Regions from separate parts of the Rothia sp. HMSC073B08 genome, predicted to be linked through region 2. Evidence: predicted binding sites of a transcription regulator. Region 2 holds the regulator's gene; the other holds the start of a gene.
The links. The regulator LexA, encoded in region 2, represses DNA repair genes until DNA is damaged. The targets are predictions, from matches to a motif close to TCGAACANNTGTTCGA.
Positions count from the first base shown of each region.

Region 1: the regulator LexA is predicted to act here: its motif matches at 2,126-2,141, upstream of recA (recombinase RecA).

Region 1 covers NZ_KV811087.1:162,811-168,128, reverse strand. Annotated here, with positions in the region: gene HMPREF2884_RS08925 (regulatory protein RecX) at 1-575, opposite strand, end outside; gene recA (recombinase RecA) at 802-1,905, opposite strand; gene HMPREF2884_RS08915 (DUF3046 domain-containing protein) at 2,296-2,517, opposite strand; gene HMPREF2884_RS08910 (helix-turn-helix domain-containing protein) at 2,699-3,106, opposite strand; gene HMPREF2884_RS08905 (CinA family protein) at 3,374-3,964, opposite strand; gene pgsA (CDP-diacylglycerol--glycerol-3-phosphate 3-phosphatidyltransferase) at 4,065-4,712, opposite strand; gene HMPREF2884_RS08895 (FtsK/SpoIIIE family DNA translocase) at 4,913-5,318, opposite strand, start outside.
Region 2 covers NZ_KV811046.1:20,471-25,788, reverse strand. Annotated here, with positions in the region: gene hflX (GTPase HflX) at 1-336, shown strand, start outside; gene HMPREF2884_RS00520 (ATP-dependent DNA helicase) at 343-2,415, shown strand; gene lexA (transcriptional repressor LexA) at 2,566-3,240, opposite strand; gene HMPREF2884_RS08955 (LysM peptidoglycan-binding domain-containing protein) at 4,058-4,696, shown strand; gene HMPREF2884_RS00505 (type 1 glutamine amidotransferase family protein) at 4,816-5,318, shown strand, end outside.

The DNA of each region.
Region 1 (5,318 bases), on a different contig from region 2:
TGTGCGAGCTTTTCAGCCTGCCGCGCTTTCGGCTTGGGTTTCTGGGGTGCGGTTTCTTGGCCCCCACGCTGCTCCGCTATCGCTTCTGCGGGTGCCGCTTCGTCCGAGGGTACCCAATATTCCCCTGCATAATATTCCCCTGCGTACTCTGTTTCAGGGTACAAAGGCTCTGCCAGATACGGAGGTTCATCCTCGTAGGGAGGCTCGTCAGGGTATGGAGGCTCATCTTCATACGGGGGCTCTCCAACAATAGGAGGCGCAACGTCAGGAAACGCAACAGCAGGAGGCGCCTCCCAGCTGAGGGTAGGCTCCGCCAGGGCGGCGGGCACCTCAAAATTGAGCGCCTCGAAGCCGCCTACCTCAACCGGCGGGGCTGCAGGTTCAAAGGAAATAGCAGACTCAAAGGAAACAGAGGCTGAGAATACAGAATCACCAAGCACTGAGGAACCGAAGTGCGGTTCGGTCGCATCCAGCGCCGCAAAACCGGCGTCGCCATCACGCGCGCTGTTTCGCTCACGCTCTTCATGACCGTTCTGTTCCGTCAGGCGCTGTTCCGTCATGCGCTGTTCCGTCATGTTCAGTTCCTCCTCTCCCCTGTGTTGGTTCGCTTGGTGGCCCGTGCGCCGGGCTATACGGCGCTCCCCCATTGTAACGAGGCGTTGTCCCGGCGCCCCCGATACTCCCCTTAATGCGCGCCCGTTAACGTGCTTCTTCCGTTAACGACAGATTGCCGTGCACCGTGCGGAATGCACAGCACACGGCAATCAGTCGTGGCGTTAGCAAGAAGCTACGCGGGCGGGTTTAGAACTCCTCAGCCAGCTCGTCCAGCGGGTCGTTACCCTCGGACTCAGCAGCTGCCTGCTCGTCAGCTTCTTCCTCAATGATGCCCAGCTTCACCAGAACCTTGTACTGCAGTTCCTCGGTGAGCTCGGGGTTGTCCTTGAGCAGCTTACGAACGTTCTCGCGGCCCTGGCCCAGCTGCTCACCGTCGTAGGTGAACCATGCGCCGGACTTCTTGACGATGTCGTTCTCCACCGCCAGGTCCAGGATGCCGCCCTCAACGGAGATGCCCTCACCGTAGAGGATGTCGAACTCAGCCTGCTTGAAGGGCGGAGCCATCTTATTCTTCACGATCTTGGCGCGGGTGCGGTTACCGATCGGGTTAGCGCCGTCCTTGAGGGTCTCAATGCGGCGGATGTCGATACGGACCGAAGCGTAGAACTTCAGCGCCTTACCACCGGTGGTGGTTTCGGGAGAGCCGAAGAAGACACCAATCTTCTCACGCAGCTGGTTGATGAAGATTGCGGTGGTGCCGGTTGCGGAGAGGCGACCGGTAATCTTACGCAGAGCCTGGCTCATGAGGCGAGCCTGCAGACCCACGTGGGAGTCACCCATGTCGCCTTCAATTTCGGCGCGGGGTACCAGCGCGGCAACGGAGTCGACGACCACGATATCAACGGCGCCGGAACCAACCAGCATGTCCATGATTTCCAGTGCCTGCTCACCGGTGTCGGGCTGAGAGACCAGCAGCTGGTCAATGTCCACGCCCAGCTTAGCCGCGTAAATCGGGTCCAGCGCGTGCTCGGCGTCGATGAATGCTGCCACGCCGCCTGCCTTCTGAACGTTCGCTACAGCGTGCAGCGCAACGGTGGTCTTACCGGAGGACTCGGGACCGTAAATCTCGATGACGCGACCGCGGGGCAGACCGCCAATACCCAGAGCGGCATCCAGGGCGATAGCGCCGGTGGAGATAACCTCGGTCTTGGTGATTTCCTTATCACCCAGGCGCATGACTGCACCCTTGCCGTAGTTCTTGTCGATCTGTGCCATCACGGCTTCAAGTGCCTTGGCGCGACCCTCTTCGGGAACGCGAGCTACGCTCTGAGACTTGGTGTTCTTAGCCACGGTAGTACCTCGTTCTTTGTGTTGTCAGTGGTTGACGGGAGTAATGTTTCTTCGGAATCGGTGGGACTCGTGATCGAGACCTTGAAGGTTTTGGCCTACCGGTTCCTTCTGAGACTACTCTAGGGTCACAGCCTGACAGGATAAGGCCATTTTTTAAAATCTGTGGAAAACTTTGAAGATTTTTCCGAAAAATTCCTGATGTGGAAAAGTCTAGCACGAGTCGAACAAAATTACGACCCGGTTTCGAATAAATCGGATAGGGTTTCGGCATATATTTTCGAAAAACCCCGAAATCTCGACTAATTATTCGAAAATACCTCCCGCGCAGGCGCTAGCACTCGAACACGCGGCAGGCCCCACCCCTATGCTAGAACACGCCAGACTTACCGACTAGCGCAACGGCTCCTTATCGGGACCCAGGCGGCGCTCCTGCGGAATCTCCTGCTCCTCACAGATCGCAAGCCACACATCCTTCGGGTTAACGCCCTGGTCCAGCGCCTCCGCAGCGGTCACATGACCCAGCGCGCCCAGCACCAAATCACGCGCCAGCACCGGAGCATACCCGGCACCGAACTCATACTCCATGCACGCCCAAAATTCGCTCAGCTTCACAAGCACTCCTTACGCTTCACTGCTAGTTCGCTTCATAATTCGTCACATCACCCACATCTCGCCCGAGAGCAACCCCCAGAATAAACCGAGAGTAAAGCCAGAATAAGCGATGCCGCACACCCCCACTTTACGGGGATGCACGGCATCGCTTCACGTTTAGCGCGGCATGTGCCGCCTCTCGTTACTTCGAGAGAATGTAGTAATCGCTCTTGTACTGCTCAGACATCTCAGCCGGAACAGTATCCGGAATCTGAACGCCCTCGAGAACCGCCATACGGTCGGCAACCTCACGCAGCATCTGGGACATCGGAATGTCCAGAGCCTGGCAAATCCACGCCAGCAGTTCGGAGGAAGCTTCCTTCTGACCGCGCTCAACTTCGCTCAGGTAACCGAGGGAAACACGGGCACGCTGGGAAACCTCGCGCAGGGTGCGGCCCTGACGCTGGCGAACATCGCGAAGAACCTCACCGATTGCCTGTCGCAGGGGAACAACCTTAGCTTCCTCAACGACCGGGGCGACCTGTCGGGGGGTCTCCTCGATTTCCTTCCACTTAGTAATGCCATTAATCGATACGCGCTGCTTAGCCATGAGCTTCTATATCACTTTCCTGAGTAGGTATTCCCGACCTGCGGGACTGTACAGAGTTAAGCCTAACTGATTTTTGGAGCGTGAGCTAGGGGCCCCGCCATTTTCGTCCTCTTCTTACGGCTTGTATCTATTCAAACAGGCGAACCTATGCCTTTATTCCTGTGGAGCTGAAAGAACCCTGTGAATATATTTGAACCGTAAATTTTTTTAGGTAGGCGCCGCACCGACGACGACACAGCCGTTCCAGGCGCCGCACAGCCCGGCACGCTACGCCAGCTCGTCCTTCAGAACCCCACCGGCGCCGCCGCGCACCGCACGCGCCAGCAAAGCAATCGCATCCGCGCTCGCCGCCGCACGAATCTGCGCCCGATCTCCCGAATAGTGGCGCTCAAACACCTCAGAACCGCCAGGGGAACACACGCCGATATAGACCGTACCCACCGGCTGGCCATCCGCAGGATCAGGACCGGCAACACCCGTGGTAGACACCGCATAATCGGCACCGCACACACGCGCCGCACCGACCGCCATCTGCACCGCCACCGCAGGATGCACCGCACCCTCACGCGCCAGCAGCTGAGCGTCCACGCCCAGCACCTGAGCCTTCACCTCGTAGGCATAGGAAATCACGCCGCCGCGGTAATACGCGGATGCGCCCGGCACCGTACAAATCGCGCCGCCCACATCCCCGCCGGTCAGCGACTCAGCTGTAGCCACCAGCACCGGGCCCTCCTGGGCGGCGCGCAACTGCACCGCATCACGTAGCAACAGCGCCGCCGCCTCCGGGGTACCGGAGAAAACCTCAGCGGAGGAAAGCTCAGAGGACAGAGCATCTTCAAGTACGAGGGGAACCATTATTCTCTCCTTTCAGCGGCGAACCACCGCCCAAAACCTCACGCGGCACACAACGCACCGCAGGTACAGCGAAGGGGAGTAGCACACGCCACTCCCCTCGCCTCTAATGACCGCCGCCCTGGGAGGCCTGAGCCTGCAACCAGTTACGACGCAAAATATACGCATCACGCACATACACCAGGCCGGTCCACACGGTAATCGCGGTGACCGCGCCCATCAGAACCCAACCAGGAATCAGCCAGCCAAGACCCAGCTGGCCCAGCGGCAGAAGCATCAGCACCAGCGCCACCGTCTGCAGCACGGTCTTAATCTTGCCGCCCTTACTAGCGGCCATCACACCGTACTTAATAACGAACAGACGCATGATTGTGATGCCCCACTCGCGCAGCAGAATCACAATCGTGACCCACCACCACAGCTCACCCAGCGCCGACAGCACAATGAACGCCGCGCCGGTGAGGAACTTATCGGCAATCGGGTCAGCAATCTTGCCGAAGCTCGTAATCAGGTTACGCGAGCGCGCCAGGTAGCCATCCGCCCAGTCCGTGAGCATGGCAAGAATGAAAATAATCCACGCCAGCCAGCGGTGCGTCGGATCAGCGGCACCAAAAGTACCGCCCGCAACCAGGGCAACAATGAAGAAAGGAACCGCAATAATACGCAGAACCGTCAACACATTCGGCACATTCCAGTTCGAAGGCTTCGCTGTGCTGACCGCACCGGCGGGTGCGGAATTGCGAGCTTCACTCATAACGGCTCCTTACGGGTAGATGGCTTTCGACGGTGAGAGACCGCGTACGCACCGACACCTAAACGTATCGGGGATACGCAAACACCCCGTACCGTCCATTATACGTGTGCCGTAGCAGACATCACAGGGACGATACGGGGTGCATGTCGCGAGTTCACTCAGCTGAGTGGACTCAGCCGAATGGATAGGGCGCTGAAGGACTAGCGGCCGGTCAGCTGCCAAGCGTCCTCCGAACCCTCATCATCGGGCTCATCAAAATAGTCGGTGACCGCCTCGCCCGGGTCCACCGCATTCGCGTAAGGGTCAGCAGCCGGAGGCTCCTCACCGCGAATACGCGCCAGGGTCGCCTGCAGGTCGTCGGGGCGGATGAGCACCTCGCGGGCCTTCGAACCCTCCGAGGGGCCCACCACGCCCTGCGACTCCAGCAGGTCCATGATGCGGCCAGCCTTCGCGAAGCCCATGCGCAGCTTACGCTGCAGCATCGAGGTCGAACCGAACTGGGTCGTAATCACAATCTCTGCCGCCTGCAGCAGATCGTCGAGGTCATCGCCGATTTCCTCATCAATCTGCTTCTTCGCGGCAGAGACCATCACGTCCTCACGGTAG
Region 2 (5,318 bases):
GCGCGTACCGGTGAGGGTATTGAGGAGCTGAAGCAGAAGATTGCGGACACCATTCCGCGCCCCTCCATTGAGGTGAAGCTGCTGATTCCGTACTCGCACGGTGAGATTATTTCGCGCCTGCACGAGTGGGACGCCGAAATTAAGAGCACCGATTTCGTATCGGACGGCACCTTCGTGGTGGCGCTGGTTCGTGAGGATGTCGCCTCCGAACTGTCCGAGTATGTGCTGGAGGGCGACCTGCTGGAGGTTCTGGAAGAGGAACTTGCGGAGGCACACGCCCTGGCTGAAGCGACCGCATCTGTTTCCGAGCAGCCCTCTACCTCTGAGGCTCTCTAAGGGCGGATGAGCGTGACCGAGAGCATCAACGCGCCTAAAAACGCCCCGGGAACTGCACCCGAACCGGCAACCGACGGCACCCGATTTACCGGGCAGGAGCTTGAGACCCTGCCCGGTGCGAAGGACGCCCTGACCCTGCTGGATGAGGCGGTTGCCGCCACTGGCGGTCAGAATCGTGCCGGTCAGCGCACCATGGCGGCGCATGTGGCGCAGGCTCTTGAACTGCAGCGTCACCTGCTGGTCCAGGCGGGTACCGGTACCGGTAAGTCCCTGGGCTACCTGGTTCCTGCCCTGGCGCGGGTGGGGGAGTCGGACCAGCCGATTGTGGTTGCGACGGCGACCCTTGCCCTGCAGGCGCAGATCGTGAACCGCGATATTCCGCGTCTTCTACAAGCGCTGGAGCCGCGCCCTGAATCGCAGGCGCAGGTGGCTCTGCTCAAGGGCCGCAATAACTACCTCTGCCTGCACAAGCTGGAGGGCGGCTACCCGGAAGACGAGCCGGATGCTCTCTTTGACATGCCTTCTTCGACCTCCCGCGTGGGTGAGGAAGTGGTGCGCCTGCGCGAGTGGGCCGACCGCACGGAGACCGGCGACCGTGACGAGCTGAAGCCCGGCGTCTCTGACCGCGCATGGGCTCAGGTATCGGTGAGCGCCGCCGAGTGTCTGGGCCGCCGCTGCCCGCTGGTGGAAGAGTGCTTTAGCGAGATGGCGCGTAGCCGTGCCGCTGAAGCTGATATCGTCATCACGAACCACGCCCTGCTGGCGATTAACGCTTTCGAGGGCATGAAGGTTCTGCCCGAACATGAGACGGTCATTATTGATGAGGCTCATGAGCTGGTGGACCGCGTGACCGGTGCCGTGTCTGGTTCTTTGACGGTTGCGATGGTTCGCCGTGCGGCGCGTAGCGTAAAGAAGCATTCGAAGGCTGATTCCGGCGCATTGGAAATGGCTGCCGGCACCTTGGAGACCGCGTTCGAGGGTCTTGCCGAAGGCCTGCTGAAGGGCCTGGACGGTCGCCTTTTGACTGCTATTTCTGCGGTCAACGATGCCGCCCGCACCGCCCTGTCCGATACCAAACCGGACGGTCAGGACGTTGACGCCGGCCTGCAGATGGCGCGCTCGCGTGTCTCTGAGGTACACGATATGAGTAGCCGCATCCTGGAGGCTTCGGGCGAGCAGGACGTGCTGTGGATTTCTCGTCAGGGTGGTTGGGAGAACGGCCGCTATGTGGCTGCTTCCGATACCGACCCGGCGACCCTGAACATCGCCCCCTTGAGCGTCGGTTTGCAGCTACGTGACGGTCTGTTCGCTGACCGCACCGTGATTCTGACGAGTGCGACCCTGACAGTGGGTGACTCTTTTGACGTTGCCGCCGGTGCCCTGGGACTGCAGGGTGAGGGCGCGCCGCGCTGGACGAGCATCGACGTAGGTTCGCCTTTCGACTACCGCAAGCAGGGCATCATGTACGTCGCCGGGGATTTGAAACCTCCGGGATTCGGTGTGCATGAAGGTCAGCTGGAGCGTCTGCGTGAGCTGTGCGAGGCGTCGGAAGGCGGTGCCCTGGGCCTGTTCTCCTCGAAGCGTGCCGCCGAGCGTGCCGCCGAATACATGCGTGAGCACAGCGACCTGAACATTCTTCTGCAGGGCGAGTCTTCGCTCAAGGCTCTGGTGGAAGAGTTCAGCGAGGACGTCGATTCGTGCCTGTTCGGCACGATGAGCCTGTGGCAGGGCGTGGACGTTCCCGGTGACTCTTGCCGCCTGGTGGTGATGGACCGCATCCCGTTCCCCCGCCCGGATGACCCGATTGCGCAGGCTCGTACGGAGGCAGTGAACCGTCACCGCGGTAACGGCTTTATGGCGGTTTCTGCTCACCACGCGGCGATTCGTATGGCGCAGGGCGCCGGTCGCCTAATCCGTTCGGTGTCTGACCGCGGCGTGGTGGCTGTGCTGGATTCTCGTGTAGCAACCAAGCGTTACGGCGGTTTCTTGATGAAGGCTATGCCGCCGATGTGGTCGACCCAGAATAAGGCAGCCGTAATTGGCGCGCTGGCTCGTCTTTCGGCGAGTATTGAGCGTTAGCTCGGGTGGATTCCATTCCTGGCTGCACCGCACCTTCCGCTTTGGAAATATAGAAATCACCCTGGTGACACGTGAACATTCACGTGTCACCGGGGTGATTTTTATATAGAGCTAAAAGCCTAGCGGTTATGTCTCTAGAGACTGCATCTTTTAGAGACTACGCAGCACGGAGACGACCTTACCCATGACGGTTGCGCGGTCGCCCATAATCGGCTCGTAGTTGGAGTTGCGCGGCATGAGCCAGGTGTGGCCGTCGACCTGACGGAACACCTTCACGGTTGCTTCATCGTCGAGCAGAGCAGCAACGATATCGCCGTTGTCCGCGGTGTGCTGCTCGCGGACAACCACCCAGTCGCCGTCGCAGATTGCGGCGTCAATCATGGAATCGCCCTTGACCTTGAGCATGAACAGCTTGCCGTTACCGACCAACTGGCGGGGCAGGGCGAGCACATCCTCCACGGACTGCTCGGCAGTGATGGGACCGCCCGCTGCAATTCGTCCAACCAGGGGAACGGGTACGAGGTCCTCATCGCCAACTTCGAAGTTCGGCAGCTCGGGCAGGGACGAGGAGGAGCTACCGTGGATGCCGACGCCGTTCTCATCCAGCACCTCAATGGCGCGGGGGAGCTTGGGATCGCGGCGAATATAGCCCATAGTCTCGAGGCGACCAAGCTGGTGAGTGACCGAGGATAGGGACGCAAGACCCACCATGTCACCAATCTGGCGCATGGACGGCGGGTAACCCTTTTGTTCAATCTCGGTGCGGATCGCGTCAAGAATCTTCTGCTGGCGCGCGGTCAGCGCCGGACGGGGTGCTGTTGCCATTTCTTTTCCTTCGGTCTGTACTCCGACCTTGTATCCCGGTCGGGGCACGGATGGGTGCTTCACACGTTTTCTGATGGTGTCCTAAAAATTTTTTGGTTCTGCCGAAATGGGTCTTATCTCGTCAGGGGGTGGAGGAATTCTATCCGTGCCGAAGCGATACCGAAGCGATACACAGGCAACGAGTATGCGCCTCCGCCCTATAAAACTCAGCCAGCAGCACCTGCATTCGATACAGAACCAAGCTGTAACGGGTACAGAAACCTGCTGTGAGTAGGACTCATCAGGAGCGTGTGGAACGTCTCTTGACACCAGTGTAGAACACTGCACCGAAAAACTCAAACAAATATTCTAGATTTTTTCTTCGAAACTCGAAGAAATTTTTAGCACATCTCTGCTAGACTTTAGAACAAGAGTTCGTATATACTCTTGAATCTCTCCTGAAATTCGGGATTTGCGGGCGAATGTTCGAAAAATATTCGAAGATTCGACCCGGAGTCTTCCGGGAGACGAGAGCGAATGAGTGTTCGAATGTATTCGAATCCTCTGCCTCTCTCTTCGCATGATCTACCTCGGATGCTCTAGGAAGCATCTGGCGAAGAGAGAGCGCGGGGGATGGGGGGCTCAAAACTGGGGTACCCAAATCAACCCGGTGCATCCGAATGCTCTGACCTAACTACTAGGGACTAGCTACCCAATAGTTATCGCCTAACAATCACCACTCCATAGTTATCACTCAACTAGGACCTCCGAGCGGGTATCGCTCGGCATTGCTAGACCCGCGGGGCAACCCCGGGCGAGCTGAGAGAAAGGAACCACAATGACTACTGCAGCACCTATTGCTTCTCACGGCACTTCTGCACACCTTCCGGCAGGTTTGGTGGTACTTCACCCCGCCCGCACAGCGTCCGCCAGCACCGTGTCCGCCAGCACCGTGCAGGGGCGTTCTCGTGTGCCTGCGTCTTCGCAGTCTGTTCGCTCTTCTCGTGCGGCTCATGCACCCCGTCCCGCGCAGGAGGCTCAGCCCGCTCACGCTCCCGCCGTTTCTACCCCTGTTGTTTCTACTCAGGCATCTTCTGCGGCTCAGGCGCCTAGTGCGAAGAGTGTTCTTCTGGCTAAGGGCGGCGAGCTTCTGCGCTCGGTTCCCGGTTCTATTCGTCGTCTTGGCACTGTGCGCGGTTTTCTGAAGGGCCTGCCTCTGCTGACCTTGGCGGCACTGATTGTGCTCGGCGCTATTAGCTTCTTTGGCCCGGCGGCTTCTGCCTCCGTGGAGAACGCTTCGGTGACTCGAACCGTCATTGTGGTCAAGCACGGCGAGACCCTGTGGGATATTGCTCAGGCGGTGAATCCGCAAGGTGACACCCGTGATACTGTGGTTCGTATTATGGAGTTGAACTCGTTGACCAGCACCTCTGTTGATGCCGGTCAGCGTCTGGAAATCCCTCAGACTCAGCGCTAAGTACGGACCCGTGTGTGGTTGGCTTCTGCATGAGGTTGATGTCTTGACTCCGAATCCTTCATCTCTCAAGCTAGAGCGCTTGAGCCGAATTCTTGAGCCTATGAAATAGGAGCGCACCGATGCCTGTTCCCGTTGAACCCACACTCACCGAAATTGAATCTGCACAGGAAACTGAATCTGTACAGAATGCTCAGACTGCTCGTCCTGTGGTTGCTGTTTTGGGGGAACCCGGAACTCGTGGCGCCTTGGTGAAGCTTCTTCAGGATGCGGGGGCGGACGTGATCGTAACCGCTGTGCCCGATCAGCTGCGTGAGGCTGACGGCATGGTGGTTACCGGCGGTGCGAGCTCTCTTGAGGCGTACGAAGACCTGAAAGCTAAGGACGCTGAGCGTGTGATTGGCCGCCGCGTTGCCGGTGGTCGTCCGGTGCTGGTTGCCGGTGCGGCACTGAGCTGCCTCTTTGACTCTATTATGGTGGAGCATCCGCAGATGGGGCAGGTTCAGGTGCAGGGCATGGGGGAGTGGCCCGGCGAGGGCGTGGAGCTTTCTACCCGCGAGGTAACTCCCGGTGTTGCTACTTTGCGCCCGTCCGCCGATAGTACGCTGCTCAAGGATCTTGAGGG